DNA from 3 places in the Clostridium sp. CM027 genome. Region 3 is predicted to be linked to each of the others. Evidence: riboswitches for the same ligand, from Rfam matches in the RefSeq annotation. Region 3 holds a riboswitch; each other region holds the start of a gene.
The links. A riboswitch is a leader RNA that binds a small molecule or an ion and turns the genes downstream of it on or off. The one in region 3 is predicted to bind thiamine pyrophosphate.
Positions count from the first base shown of each region.

Region 1: linked by a shared signal. The riboswitch ahead of thiT (energy-coupled thiamine transporter ThiT) and the one ahead of KTC92_RS04475 (thiamine-binding protein) in region 3 are both predicted to bind thiamine pyrophosphate.
Region 2: linked by a shared signal. The riboswitch ahead of thiD (bifunctional hydroxymethylpyrimidine kinase/phosphomethylpyrimidine kinase) and the one ahead of KTC92_RS04475 (thiamine-binding protein) in region 3 are both predicted to bind thiamine pyrophosphate.

Region 1 covers NZ_CP077725.1:2,003,363-2,008,470, forward strand. Annotated here, with positions in the region: gene metA (homoserine O-succinyltransferase) at 1-877, shown strand, start outside; gene KTC92_RS09460 (polysaccharide deacetylase family protein) at 944-1,807, opposite strand; TPP riboswitch at 2,080-2,184, shown strand; gene thiT (energy-coupled thiamine transporter ThiT) at 2,272-2,913, shown strand; gene KTC92_RS09470 (OFA family MFS transporter) at 3,116-4,306, opposite strand; gene KTC92_RS09475 (DUF2294 domain-containing protein) at 4,449-4,811, opposite strand; gene KTC92_RS09480 (NAD(P)/FAD-dependent oxidoreductase) at 4,938-5,108, opposite strand, start outside.
Region 2 covers NZ_CP077725.1:1,655,556-1,660,663, reverse strand. Annotated here, with positions in the region: gene KTC92_RS07945 (hypothetical protein) at 1-86, opposite strand, end outside; gene glpK (glycerol kinase GlpK) at 410-1,900, shown strand; TPP riboswitch at 1,970-2,080, shown strand; gene thiD (bifunctional hydroxymethylpyrimidine kinase/phosphomethylpyrimidine kinase) at 2,227-3,051, shown strand; gene thiM (hydroxyethylthiazole kinase) at 3,257-4,093, shown strand; gene thiE (thiamine phosphate synthase) at 4,083-4,712, shown strand; gene KTC92_RS07920 (SH3 domain-containing protein) at 4,732-5,108, shown strand, end outside.
Region 3 covers NZ_CP077725.1:906,570-911,677, forward strand. Annotated here, with positions in the region: gene KTC92_RS04465 (ABC transporter substrate-binding protein) at 1-620, opposite strand, end outside; gene KTC92_RS04470 (ABC transporter permease) at 657-1,433, opposite strand; gene KTC92_RS04475 (thiamine-binding protein) at 1,405-1,695, opposite strand; TPP riboswitch at 1,808-1,917, opposite strand; gene KTC92_RS04480 (hypothetical protein) at 2,005-2,304, opposite strand; gene KTC92_RS04485 (patatin-like phospholipase family protein) at 2,439-3,449, shown strand; gene KTC92_RS04490 (sugar nucleotide-binding protein) at 3,681-4,541, shown strand; gene argH (argininosuccinate lyase) at 4,668-5,108, opposite strand, start outside.

The sequences.
Region 1 (5,108 bases), 1.1 Mb from region 3:
TTTAAATAAAGAGAACATTTTTACTATTACAGAAGACTGCGCATTTCACCAAGATATTCGGCCTTTAAAAATTGTGATTTTAAACCTTATGCCAACAAAAATCGATACTGAAACACAAATTTTAAGACTTCTTGGGAACTCTCCACTACAGATTGATATAGTTCTTCTTCACCCTGCAAGCCATGCATGTAAAAATATATCGCAGGAACATTTAATTAAATTTTATAACACTTTTGAAGAAATAAAGAATTCTAGATTTGATGGAATGATAATAACTGGAGCGCCAATTGAAAGTATTCCCTTTGAAGAAGTGGATTACTGGGAGGAGCTTAAAAAAATTATGGAATGGAGTGTTCACAATGTATACTCTACCTTGCATATTTGTTGGGGTGCTCAAGCAGGGCTTCATTATCATTACGGAGTGCAAAAACATAAACTTGATAGTAAAGTATTTGGAGTGTTTAAACATAAAATAACAAAGCAAAACGTTAAACTTTTGAGTGGATTTGATGATGAATTTTATGTTCCACATTCAAGACATACTGAAATAAGAAAAGTTGATATTGATAAAATAGATGAGCTTGAAATTTTATCAGAATCTGAGGAATCAGGCATTTACATTGTATCAGCAAAAAAGGGAAGACAAATTTTTATAACCGGGCATTCAGAGTATGATCCATTAACATTAAAAAATGAATATGACAGGGATATAGCAAACGGCTTAAATATAAATGTCCCCAAAAATTATTATCCAAAAGACGATCCATTAAAAATACCTATCGTAAAATGGAGAGGTCACTCAAGTTTGCTTTTTTTAAACTGGTTAAATTATTATGTTTATCAGGAGACACCTTACAATTTGGTGTACCTAGAATAATACATATAAAAGTTGGGCCCCTAGTAACTTAGGGACCCAACTCTAAATATTGAACTTTATTAAAATTTAATCTGTATTAGAAATACGTTTCTTAAATTCTTCCATGTCATGGAATGAACTTATATATACCCTATGTAAGGAAAGTATACCATCCTCTTTGGAAGACCATCTGCCGTCAGTACTAAAAGCCATTGTATACCCTGCTTCTCGTACAGCCTCAATTGAAGTTTTGCTGTATCCACCATAAGGGTAGGAAAAGAATTTTATTTGTTTATTTAATATTTTTTCCAAATCTTTTTTAGATTTAACTAAAGTTTCTAGTTGCTTATCCTTAGGCATCTCTTTTAAATTTTCATGCTTTACGGTATGACTCCCTATTTCCACTCCATATTTTTCCATTTCCACAAGCTGTTTCGAAGTCATATAGTTAGGACTTTTATCAATACTACCAGTAATAACAAAAATTGTTGCTTTAAAATTATACTTTTTCAAAACAGGGAACATATCCGTATAATTATCTTCATAACCATCATCAAAAGTAAGAACTATGGATTTTTCAGGTATTGGTATATCCTTAATAAGATATTCATATAAATTTGTAAGTGTAATAGTATAATAACCATTATCTTTTAAATATTTTAGTTGCTCCTCAAATCTTTTAACAGGAAGACGAATAGGATTATCTTTTTCGTAGTCAATTGAATGGTACATTAAAACTGGAACACTCTTTCCTGAAGCCTTCATAACAGCAGTCTTGTCAAAAGCGGGTATCGAAGAGGTTTGAGCGGGTTCAGCCGGTTTAACGGGTTCAACTGCAGTTGCTGGTTTAACTGGGGCAGTTTTTTTTATTGTAGCAGTCTTCGATCTTGAACACCCCGAAAGAGACATTAAAATAACGAGTGTAAATATTAAAATTATTTTTTTTCTCATAATAACCTCCTTGTATGTATTTTTTCGGAAACACATATTATTTTTTAATCTTCATCATCTAATACAAAACCCCTTAATAATAAATTCCCTGAGTATTTTGTAACCCTAATGCTAAATTGATCACCTTACATTTATTAACTTTATACCATCCAGATTATAAAATCAATCTTTTCCGGTATTTTCTTTATTTTATTATTTTCTTTTAATTCATAAATATCTAAAACAGGTTGTAAAATATAATATACTTCTATATAATTAAATTATAATAATAATATATGTGCTAGGGGTGCCTAATGGCTGAGATATGAATATTTAATTCATTGACCCTTATACCTGATCTGGATAATACCAGCGGAGGAAAGCGGTTATGATGTATAAGTATATTAACTATATTCCTTTTTTGAATATAGTTTTTTTGTTTTTGCCATAATACTTCTGTAGCACAATACATGGAGGCTATAAAAATGACTTTTACCGAAAGAATCGCTGAAATTACAAAAACCCCCATTGCTCTTTTTGCACTATTAGGAGTTTTGTTATTAATCTATGCAGTTTTGAAAGTTAGGAAAATTAAATTTACTACGCAGATGATAACTTTAGTTGGTATATCTCTTGCATTATCTACTGTATTGCAGTTTATTACAATTATAAAATTACCACAAGGTGGTAGCATTACTGCTGGGAGCATGGTTCCAATCATACTTATATCCTTATTTTATGGTCCTGAAGTTGGGTTTTTAACAGGTTTTTTATTTGGAATTATTAATTTTTTAGTAGCACCCTTCGCACTCCATCCAGTGCAAGTACTATTTGATTATCCGCTTCCTTTTATGGCCATTGGAATAGTTGGTTACTTTAGATCACGTAATACTAAGGTCATACTTATTGGCGTAGTCGTAGCAATGCTAGCTAGATTTACATGCCATTTTATTTCTGGAGTAGTGTTCTTCGGAAGCTATGCTCCAAAAGGAACCTCTGTTTATTTATACTCCCTTTTATATAACGGTTCATACCTAAGTGTGGAAACCATTATTACCTGTGTAATTATTGGGCTTCTACCTTTAAAACGATTATCAAAGTTAGCTATAACCAAAGCTCTAAATTAACTCGAAATATATCTACTACCTACTTCACGTTTTTCTTCAACCAAAAGTTATACTAATACATTATTCTGTTCATCATGAAGTTTACTGTATTATATTTAATGCTACGTAATATTAATATTACGTAGCATTAAATATAATAACTTAGAAATTACTATCAATCATCTCTTAACTCTAGCCCACTAAAATGGGCAATTCTGTTAGATTACGTTTTAATCATTCTTTTAGATGAAAGAATACCCATAATACATAAACCAATTATAAAATAAAAAATATAATTATAATTCGCAAGGATATCCATTAGAAGTCCAGAAGCCAACACCCCGATAATGGCTCCTATACCATATGCCGTAAACACAACACCATAATTCTCACTATAATGTTTCGTTCCATACATATCAAGAGTTGAAGTAGGCGCTATAGCTAACCATCCTCCAAGATTAAACCAAAATATCGAAAACGCTATACTAAATAATACTAAACTGCCTTCATTTGCCACTAGCATTAATAATGCTGCGATAATAATTAGTGCGTAAGAAATTAGCATGGCGGTTTTAGACGAGTACTTATCCGTAATCAAGCCAAATATAGGTCTACCTATTCCATTAAAAACTGCAAATACGATCATTAATAAAGCTACTGTTTTTGGGGATAGCTTAATGAGTTCTACACCAACGTTACTTGTCATTCCAATTAACATTAGTCCAATCATTGATCCAATCATAAAATTTACATATAACCCTTTAAAGTTTTTTGATTTAATCATTTTAGCAGTATTCGTACCATTCATATGAATTTTTGTGCTTGCAGTTGTTTCAAGACTTTTACTTTCCACATCAGACGGATATCTAAATGGATACGAAAGCAAAGGTATTATTACCCCAAAAGATACACCTAATATTAGGAAAGCTTTTGTTATTCCATAACTTTCTATTAAATTTCTTGCAAGTGGAGCTGTTATAAGTGGTGACAACCCAAATCCTATTAATACAATGCCTACTACTAAGCCTTTTTTTTCTGGAAACCATTTTGCTACTACCGTCATCGGAGCTCCATATGCTATGCCTACGCCAGCGCCAATTATTACCCCATATGTTATAGTTAAAATATATATATTTGGTGCATATGCAGATAATATCCATCCTAATGCTACAAGAAGTGCACCCATAGAAATAACCATTCTTGGACTGTATTTCTCTAAATATTTTCCAGTTATAAACATAAAAAATGAATAAGCTGCTAAAGAAACCATGTAAGGAAAGCCACTTTGAGTAGATCCTATATTAAAAGCCTTTTCAATTGGAATCCTAAAAACACTCCATGAGTATACAGTGCCTAAGCACATCATAATTATAATTCCCAAAATCACATATATCCACCTTTGCTTAAATTTCATATTATCATCCCCTTCGTTTTTTATAATACTCCTTTAAAATTAAAATCAATAAAAAAGCCAATAACAAAAACTCCTCACTCAGAGTTATAGTTATTGGCTTACCCCTTGACTGGTCATTGACCCTTCAGTGCGTCTTCCATGATTATTTTATTAATCGTTCTTCAATATCTTGGTCTACAATTATAGCTATAATTTTTTCACCTGTTTTGGTACTCACATCAGAATAAGTACTTACTATATTAACATCAATTATAGATTTTATAGTTTCTTCCAAATTTTCTCTTGCATTCTCAAACAAAGCAATATTCAGTCTTTTAATTAAATCGACGCCTTCCTTGCTTTGAGCCAAGCTTTTTTCTGATTTACTTAAAAATCCTTTAAGTCTTACTATAATTAAATCTTGAAATATGATTGTCCGAATTTTTTCTGGGCCTCTACCCATGTGTTCAATCTCAAATTTACTAATTGCTTCGCTTAATTTCGCTTCAATTTGTCCTTTTGTCATTGAGCTCCTCCATAAATCATCATAAATAGAATCAGAGTCTTGATATAATAAATAATTTTAGCATATCAATTGATAATTGTAAATAATAATATTTAAGGTTGTAGTTTGTTACTTTATCATCCTTTGCTAAGATTCAAATTTCCTAATCAAATTTATTTCCGCTCTAACAGGCGGTTTAGAATCACTTTTGCCTCGCACGTTCACTTTATCTTCGCAAATATTCAGTTCTCTTGCTATAATAGCCTTAACTCTAGGTTTACAAAAATTCCCTTGGCAAGTTCCCATTCCTGCTCTTGT
Region 2 (5,108 bases), 750 kb from region 3:
ATACCAGCATTTGAGTAAGAGCTTGAACCTCCATTAGCTGCTGATTGTTTATTTAATTCTTTTGTTTCTTCTAAATTGTTATTCATAAGTATCTCTCCCTTCTAATATAAAAATTACACTAATCAAGTACAGTATATAGTTTACCCATTTTATCTTAAAATATAGATGAAAATATTGAGAATTTTTACTTGAAATTTTAAGATTGTAAAAATTTTAAGATCTTATTATATATCGTAGCAGCGGCGATGTGATATTTAAAAAATAAATCTAAATTGTGAAGTTTATAAGTTATATTGCAATAAATATAATAATCAGTTATACTAAATATAATGATATATTAACGTATTTTTTTCTTTATCAATGTGTAAACGATTCAATAAGACTAATTTCAAAAAGGAGTTTTGCTAAAATGGCTAAATATATAATGGCACTTGATCAAGGTACAACCAGTTCAAGGTGTATACTATTCAATGAAAAGGGACTTATTGTAACGTCCGCTCAAAAAGAATTTACTCAGATTTTCCCAAAAGGAGGGTGGGTAGAACATGACCCAATGGAGATATGGTCAAGTCAAATTAGCGTTGCAACAGAAGCGATGGCTGAAGTTAATGCTACGGCGTCTGATATAGCAGCAATAGGTATTACAAATCAAAGAGAAACTACTGTAGTTTGGGATAGACGAACGGGAGTTCCGGTATACAATGCAATTGTATGGCAATGTAGAAGAACTGCAGAGACTTGTGATGAATTAACACAAAAAGGATTTGATAAAATTGTTAGAGCTAAAACGGGATTGATTTTAGACGCTTATTTTTCTGGAACAAAAATAAAATGGATATTGGACAATGTAGAAGGCGCTAGAGCAGAAGCTGAAGCAGGAAATTTATTGTTTGGCAATATAGATACTTGGTTAATTTGGAATTTAACAAAAGGAAAAACATATGTAACAGACTATTCTAATGCTTCAAGAACAATGCTATTTAATATTCATGAACTTACATGGGATGACGAAATTTTAGAAACATTGAACATACCAAAATCAATGCTCCCAGAAGTAAAACCTTCAAGTTGTGTATATGGCAACACCGATATTTCATTGTTTGGAGGGGAAATTCCAATTGCTGGAGCGGCTGGAGACCAACAAGCGGCATTATTTGGACAAACTTGCTATTCACCAGGAACAGCTAAAAACACATATGGGACAGGCTGCTTCATGCTTATGAATACAGGAGACAAAGCAATTCAATCTAAACAGGGATTACTTACAACGATTGCTTGGGGAATAGATGGAAAAGTAGAGTATGCTCTTGAGGGTAGTGTATTTATAGCTGGAGCAGCTATACAATGGTTAAGAGATGAGCTACGCATGATTGACAATGCTGCTGATTGCGAAGAATATGCTAATGCGGTAGAAGATACAAATGGAGTATATGTAGTTCCGGCTTTTGTTGGACTTGGAGCACCGTATTGGGATCCTTATGCAAGAGGAACAATTGTAGGTCTTACAAGAGGAGCAAAGAAAGAACATTTAATAAGAGCAACTCTCGAAGCGCTTGCTTACCAAACACATGATGTTTTAAAAGCAATGCAAGAAGATTCTGGAATTATACTTACAGAACTTAAAGTAGATGGAGGAGCTTGCAATAACAATTTCTTAATGCAGTTTCAATCTGATATTTTAAACGTTCAAGTAGACAGACCAGAGGTTACTGAAACTACAGCACTCGGTGCGGCTTATCTTGCAGGGCTAGCAGTAGGATATTGGAAGAGCAAAGATGAAGTAGCAAAGCATTGGGCAATATCAAGAAGTTTCAAACCTAGTATGACAGAAGAAAAAAGAAAAGAATTACTTCATGGATGGCATATAGCTGTTAAAAGATCAGGCATAAAACTTGAATAGTAGTAACGAAATATTAATTGTTAATAATAATTTGTTATGCTATTATTAACATATGAAATATAAAAGAATAACCTAACACAGGGGAGTTGGATAGGCCAACTGAGAGAAAGAACTTTAATTCTTTGACCCTATAACCTGATCTGGATAATGCCAGCGTAGGAAGTTGTTTATTGGTGTATTATATATGTATATATTTTTATATATCAAGATAATTTAAACACGAATCCTATGGGTTTGTGTTTTTTGTTTTATAAATAAAATGGATGAATAGTGCCGCAGGTGATGATTTAACATTTAAAAAACAATTATTTTAGGAGGGAATTGATATGAAAAAAGTTTTAACTATAGCAGGTTCTGACAGCTCAGGAGGAGCAGGTGTACAGGCAGATTTAAAAAGCTTAAGTGCGAGTGGCGTATACGGGATGAGTGTAATTACAGCGATAACAGCACAAAATACTATGGGGGTTTTTGCAGTGCAAGACTTGGGCGAAGAAATCATCAAGGCACAAATTGATGCTATTTTTACAGACATAGTTGTAGATGCGGTTAAAATTGGTATGGTTTCTGTGATCTCAACTATTGATGTGATAAGTGAGAAATTAAAACAATACAAGCCTAAAAACGTAGTACTCGATCCCGTAATGATCTCAAAAAGCGGTTATTCACTGTTAAAGCCAGAGTCAAAAACGGCTTTGGTTAAAAAATTAATTCCACTAGCGTCAATTATTACACCTAATGTCCCTGAGGCTGAAGAAATTTTAAAAGAAGTAAATTCAGATATTACGAGCATTGAAACAGTAGTAGATATGGAAAGTGCAGCAAAAGAAATGTACAAGCTAGGATGCAAAAATGTGCTTTTAAAGGGAGGACATATGCAGGGGGAAGCCGTAGATGTGTTTTATGATGGAAGTGAAATTACACATTTTACGTCTGAGAGAATAAATACAAAAAATACTCATGGAACTGGATGTACTTTGTCTTCAGCCATAGCTGCAAATTTGGCGCTTGGCTATAGCATGAAGGATTCAATAAAAAATTCAAAGCAGTATATAACAACTGCTATAAAGCATTCTTTAGATATTGGGCATGGGGTGGGACCTACAAATCATTTCTACGAATTATATAAAAAAGCAGGGATGGCAAATGATTAAGGATAGTGAAAAACTGGATTTTTAGCAGCGAGTTCTGTAAACTTAATAACACAAAGTTTAAGGGGAGTAAATAATGTATTAGTATGTATCATATTTATAGCAGTAGATATTACTTTATAAAACGTTATTTATTACTTGGAGCTACAATGCCCGTTATGATTATTACAGGATTTATATAAACAATAATTTGGAGGATGATGTCAAAATGGAAATTAATAAGAAAATAATTAAATTACTAAACAATTTAAGAGAAAAAACCCCATTGGTGCACCAAATAACAAATTATGTTACCGTTAATGATTGTGCCAATATTACACTAGCAATAGGTGGGTCACCGGTTATGGCGGAGGATATTCATGAAGTTCGCGAGATGGTATCACTTGCATCTTCACTTGTTATAAATATAGGAACATTAAATAGTGTAATTATAGAGGCTATGATTGAGGCAGGAAAGATGGCAAATGAATTAAACATACCTGTTATCTTAGATCCTGTCGGAGTAGGTGCAACAACTTATAGAACAGAAACTTGCAAAAGAATTATAAATGAAGTGAAATTAGCAGTTATTAGAGGGAATTTATCTGAAATAAAAACAATTTATGGTATTAAAACTATAACAAGAGGTGTAGATGCTAGTGAGAGTTTTTCTGTAGATAGTAATGAATTTACAAGAGAGAAAGAAATGGCAAGGAATTTTGCTGTTAAATTTAATACGGTAGTAGTTATAACAGGTGCTGTAGACATTATATCAGATGGTAAGACTCTTTACACCGCATCTAACGGTCATAAAATAATGTCTAGGGTTACAGGTACAGGATGTATGTGTACTTCCGTTATTGGTTGTTATTTAGGCGCTGGAGATAATAATTTAATAGCAGCACTCGCAGGAATTGTTTCAATGGGTATTGCAGGAGAAACAGCTTATGAAAGCTTAGATAAAAATAGCGAAGGATCAGGAACATTTAAAGTGAAAATGCTAGATGCTATTTACAGTTTATCTGAAGCTCTAATAATGGAAAGGAGTAAAATAAATGAAGAATAATGTGAATTATAGCCTTTATCTCGTTACAGATAGAGATGTGTTAGTGGATTTAGATATATTTGCAGCGGTGGAGGAAGCAATAAAAGGCGGGGTTACATTAGTCCAGCTTAGAGAAAAGAGATTAAGTACTTTAGAGTTTTATAATATTGCAGTGAAAATAAAAATTATTACAGATAAATATAAGATTCCCCTAATAATAAACGATAGAATTGATATTGCACAGGCCATAGATGCAGCGGGGGTACACATAGGTCAAAGTGATATGCCAGCGACTATCGCGAGAAGTATAATAGGAGATAATAAGATACTAGGGGTTTCTACTGCAACACTTAAGGAAGCACAAAGGGCAGAAAAACAAGGAGCAGATTATGTGGGTGTTGGAGCGATGTTTCCTACAACTACTAAAGATGATGCAAGTGCAGTTTCTGTATTAAGTTTAAAAGAAATAAAAGAAAAAATTTCTATCCCTGTAGTTGCTATTGGTGGAATTAATGAAAAAAATGTAAATTTATTAAAGATAGCAAATATTGATGGAATAGCTGTTGTTTCAGATATTCTCGGGAAAAAATCTGTAAGGTCATCAGCAGAAAAACTATGTTCTTCCATAAAGCAGAAATAATAGTGGGGGGGGATTTATAATGTTTATCAAGCCGACTGGATTCGAAAAGAACCTATCTGGAAACGAGGTAGATAAGGTAATCTATTCAAATATTCCAGGATTAAAGGAAAAAATGCTTTGCATGAACTATTGGACAAAATTGAGTGGCATGAATAAAGATATTATGAATGTACAGGAGATTGAAGCATACAACAAGAGTAGTTTAACAACTGTTGGATCAATTGTGAACTTAGAAAATTACGAAGAATCCTTTAGCATGCAAGAATTAATAAACAAGATAAATACTATTAGTTCTATGCCAAAATCTGAAAGATTCCATGAGGATGGGAAATTAGTAGTTCAAGAATATTATAATAAGTTAATAAAGAATTGCAATATTGAAAAATTAATGGACTT
Region 3 (5,108 bases):
ATATTTTTAAGCTTCGCTTCTATTCCTGTCCATCCATAAAATACCCATTCAATATCAATATTTTTCTTAGTTACAGCAAAGAAATCCTCTGATCCTGCATCTACCATCTTTAGTTTTGAAAAATCCGCATTATCTTTTTCCATAACCGCCTTTAAAATTGCATTTTCAGAAGGCGACCCCCATCCGCCATAGGTTTTTCCTTCAAAATCCTTAGGAGATTTAATATTTTTTTCCTTAGGCGATGCAAACCCGGAAGTATTATGCTGAATAATAGTGGCTATAGCTTTTATTGGAAGTGGATCTTTAGCAGTTCTAGCATAAGTTACATCTTCTTGATAGCTTACGCCAAAATCTCCTTTGCCCGCTGCAATTAAACTTGCAGTACTTCCCTGCGCTGGTTGAATAATTTCCACGTCAAGTCCTTCTTCTTTAAAATATCCATTATCTTTCGCTACATATAATCCAGTATGATTAGTGTTTGGTATCCAATCTAAAATAACAGTAACCTTTTTTAAAGTTTCTTCCTTCTTTACATCTTCTTTTTTTGCAGCACAACCCACAAATAAAACCGTAGTCATTGAAACTGTTAATAATAATGAAATTACTTTCTTTAGCATGATTTTACCTCCAAATAAAATAATATGTCCTATTTAAATTTAGTCATTGTTATCTGCTTTATTTCTAGTCCAAGGAGTAAAAAAATATTGTAATAAATTCAAGAGTCCAAATAGTCCCATGCTTAATATTACAATAATTATAATCACTGCAAAAACTTTATCAAGTGCATATGAATTTTTAGCTCTAATCATATATACCCCAAGCCCCTTATCTCCTCCAAGCCATTCTCCAATAACTGCCCCCATAATACTATAGGTTGCTGCTATTCTAAGGCCCGAAAAAAAATTTACAGTAGAGGATGGCAGCTTCACCATGGTGAAAATTTGAAACTTACTAGCTCCCATAGTCTTTAAAAGGTTTACCATATCCGCGTCTACTGATTCTAATCCATCAATCAAACTAACAACTATAGGGAAAAAGCACACTAACACTACTACAATAATCTTAGGCAATATTCCAAAACCAAACCATATTATGAAAAGTGGTGCTAGCGCAATAATTGGAACAGTTTGAGATACTACTAAAATTGGATATATGCATTTTTTAATGATTTTCACATTATCCATTAAGATGGCTAAAATTAACGCAATCAAAATTGATATTGCGAATCCAATCAAGGCTTCATATAAAGTCGCATAAATATGCTTAGTAATGCTTGGAACTATATTCACCAAGGTACTAATAATATCTTTTGGCGAAGGCAATATGTATTGCGGAACCTTCCATTTGTCTACAGCTATCTGCCATATAAAAAGAATTATTAATTGAAAAACTATAGGAATAAGTTTATTTTCTATACTTATATGTTTTTTCATTCATAGTCACGCCTTCAGCTTTATAATCGATTTTCACTATAGAAACAACCCTACTTGCTCCATGAACTACACAAATTTCCTGGGCCTTTTTTACTATATCTAAAAGCTCATCCATTTCACCTTCCATAGTGGTTTCCATTGGTCCTACCTCATATTTCACTCCACTAGATTGAATATATTCTATAACCTTATCTACTACTGGGTAAATTTTTTCTTCCGCAACCACTGGTATAACTTGAAGACTCACATTTACAACTGACATTTCAATTCCCCCTTATAATATTGTTAAAGTAAAATAAACCCTTTGCTCATTTTTAAGCGAAGGGTTCTATAATCGAATAACTTTGCACCATTTATATATTCTTATTTTAACCTAAATGCAAATTATATTTTCCCTCCGCTGGCATTATCCAATTCAGGTTATAAGGGTCGAAACTTAACTGTTTCCTCTCAGACAAAAATATTGACTCCCCTAGTTTTTAATATTAAATTACTTTACACGTATATACTACCTAAAAATTCTTATAATGTCAAACCATAAAAAACGCATCTTTTATTCAGTGCGTTTTTCTTAACAATCCATATTATCTTCAAACTTTTTAATATTTTCCTTTAGTTCATCTATTTGTTTTTGTAAATCCTTATTATCGCCCTTAGAATTACTGTTTCCATTATCTCCAGATTGATTGCCATCCTGCGATTCAAGATTTTGAGACTGAGCTGCAATTATCAAAATACTCTGCGCCAAACCCGTTAAAAAATTACCTATTACATTTTGTTGATTAACATTAAGTTTTCCAGCAATTATAATCCCTATTACTGTTGCTAATGTGGCTAATTGACAAGGCGTGAATTCTTCTAACTTTTTCATACATTGCCTCTTTTATAAAATGGTTGTAATATATTATATTCTTTTAACAAAAAAAAGTGTAACTAATATTATTTTTTAAATATATGACATGAAGATATTTTTATTCATATATTACTCATAAAGGGGTGATATATATGAATATATACAACAATAGAAGATTTGCAGATATTGTGTTTGAAGGTGGCGGAGTTAAGGGCATCGGTCTTGTAGGTGCCTTAAAAACATTTGAGGATAATGGATATCAATGGAAAAATATTTCAGGAAACTCTGCCGGATCTATTATAGCTGCACTAGTTGCGGTAGGCTACCCAGCTGACGAGATAAAAAAATTAATGCTAAATCTAGACTACACAAAATTTGCTGATAAAAGTCATTTTAATATGCCTATATTCTCTGATGCTTACAATCTACTTTTTAAAAAAGGCATTTATAAAGGTGACTATATAAAAAATTGGATTGACGAAGTTCTATCGCATAAACTTAAGCTTACAAATAGGAAAAAAATAACCTTTGGAGATTTGATTATTCCAGGAGAAAAGGGTATTCTTTTAAATAATAATAAGTATAAAAGAAAATACAAACTGCATATTATAGCAACTGATATTAGCTGTGGAAAGATGCTAATACTACCAGAGGATATTGCGGGATACGGGATAAATCCTGATGAACTTGAAGTAAGTTTGGCAATAAGAATGAGCATATCTATCCCCTATTTTTTTCACCCTGTAAACTTATATAATATAAAGACTAATAAAAAGTCTCTCATTGTTGATGGTGGTGTTTTAAGCAATTATCCAGTTTGGATTTTTGATGTGAATGGTGTTCCTCTCTGGCCAACCATCGGTTTTAAACTCGGAGGGAACAAAGAAATACGAGAACATAAAATCACAAATATCTTAAATTTTACTAGCTCAATTATTGAGACTATGTTAGAAGCACAAGATGATATTCATATAAGCGAAATGGATTTCTTGCGTACTGTAAAAATCGATACCCTTGATATTAAAACCACAGATTTTAATATTGGGAATAAAAAAATTATGGAGTTATATAATTCTGGTGAAGTTTGCGCAAAAGAATTTCTTAAAAATTGGGAAGATAATTATAAAAAGCATAGAATCTTTAGAAGTAATTCTTTTAAATAATAATCGTTGCTAAAAACACTAAATCTTTTTATTCATATATACACCATCTTACATTTATTTATTGAACAATACTAAGAATCTAAAAGTGCACTAAGCTTAATAATTATTATTATTATTATTATTATTATTAAGCTTAGGTGTTTTTTTCTTAGTTCACAAATTTAGTCACAGTTCAAATAATGTGATATTATAATATTAAGAAAAAAAAAGAAAAAAAATGAGGTGAGTTCAATGAAAAAAGTATTATTAACCGGCTCTAATGGTTTCTTAGCATCAAGATATTACACATATTATAAAGATAAATACGAAATAATCCCATTAGGACATGCAGAGTTAGATATAACAGACGAGAGTAAAGCCTTAGAAATTATACAGAAATTCAAACCTGATTACGTGATACATACCGCTGCTATTGCTGATACAGGTTTGTGTGAACGAAACCCAGAACTATCTTATGAAATAAATGTAAAAGGTTCAATTAACATTGCTAAAGCCTGTAGTTTAACAAAATCTAAATTAATATATTTAAGTTCTGAACAAATTTTTAATGGCAATTTCGAATCAGGACCATATAATGAAAATCACATTCCAACTCCAAATACCATTTATGGGAAACATAAACTTGAAGCTGAAAACGAATTAAAAGGAATTATTGATGAACTATGGATTTTAAGACTTACTTGGTTATTTGGATTTCCAGAAAAAAATTGCAGGGTAAATTCTAATATACTATGGAATGTTGTATCTTCTATTTTAAAGTATAAAAAAATGAAATTACCCTCAAATGAATTTAGAGGAATGACCTATGTTTATGATATAATAGCAAATTTTGATAAGATTTTTACTCTTCCATACGGAACTTATCACACTGGAAGCGAAAATAACTTAAGCACTTATGATATAGCTTTGCTCATATTAAAAGAAATTGGCTTAAATCATAAAGCAGGTAATTATTTAGAAAAAGATACCGAAAAATACAAAGAACATCCAAGGGACTTACGAATAAGTAATAGCAAATTGAAGAATTATGATATTGTTATGCCTAAAACTGAAGATGGCATTAAAAAGTGCCTTAAAGATTTCAACTATTAATTGTCTACTAAAGTAGCTTTATCTACTAAAGTAGCATTATCTACTAAAAAGCACGTAACAGGTGGGGATTTACCTGTTACGTGCCTTATATTTAAAGGGGGTATTCTGCCACCTCTAAGGCGGCCTTTACATTTCTTTTTTTATACCGCGGCTTAAAGTCTTTTCATAATCTATAAATTCATACACATCATTTTGAAATAAATCGCTAAAACTTTTAAGTTCTTCTAAACTTAAATCTTCTATAGCCTTATGTTTTTTTTCACAATTTATAACTATAGCGCCTATAACACCATGAGCATCTCTAAAGGCTGCCCCTTTGCTTACAAGATAATCTGCAGCTTCCGTAGCATTTAGAAAACCTCTTTTAACTGCGTTATACATATTATCTTTTTTAATTTTTAAAGTACTTAACATTTCATTCATAACCTTTAAGCATTTTAAAACTGTGTCAACTGCATCAAAGAAAGGTTCTTTATCTTCTTGCATATCTTTATTATAGGCAAGTGGTATTCCTTTCATAGTGGTAAGCAGACTCATTAAATCTCCATATACTCTTCCAGTTTTCCC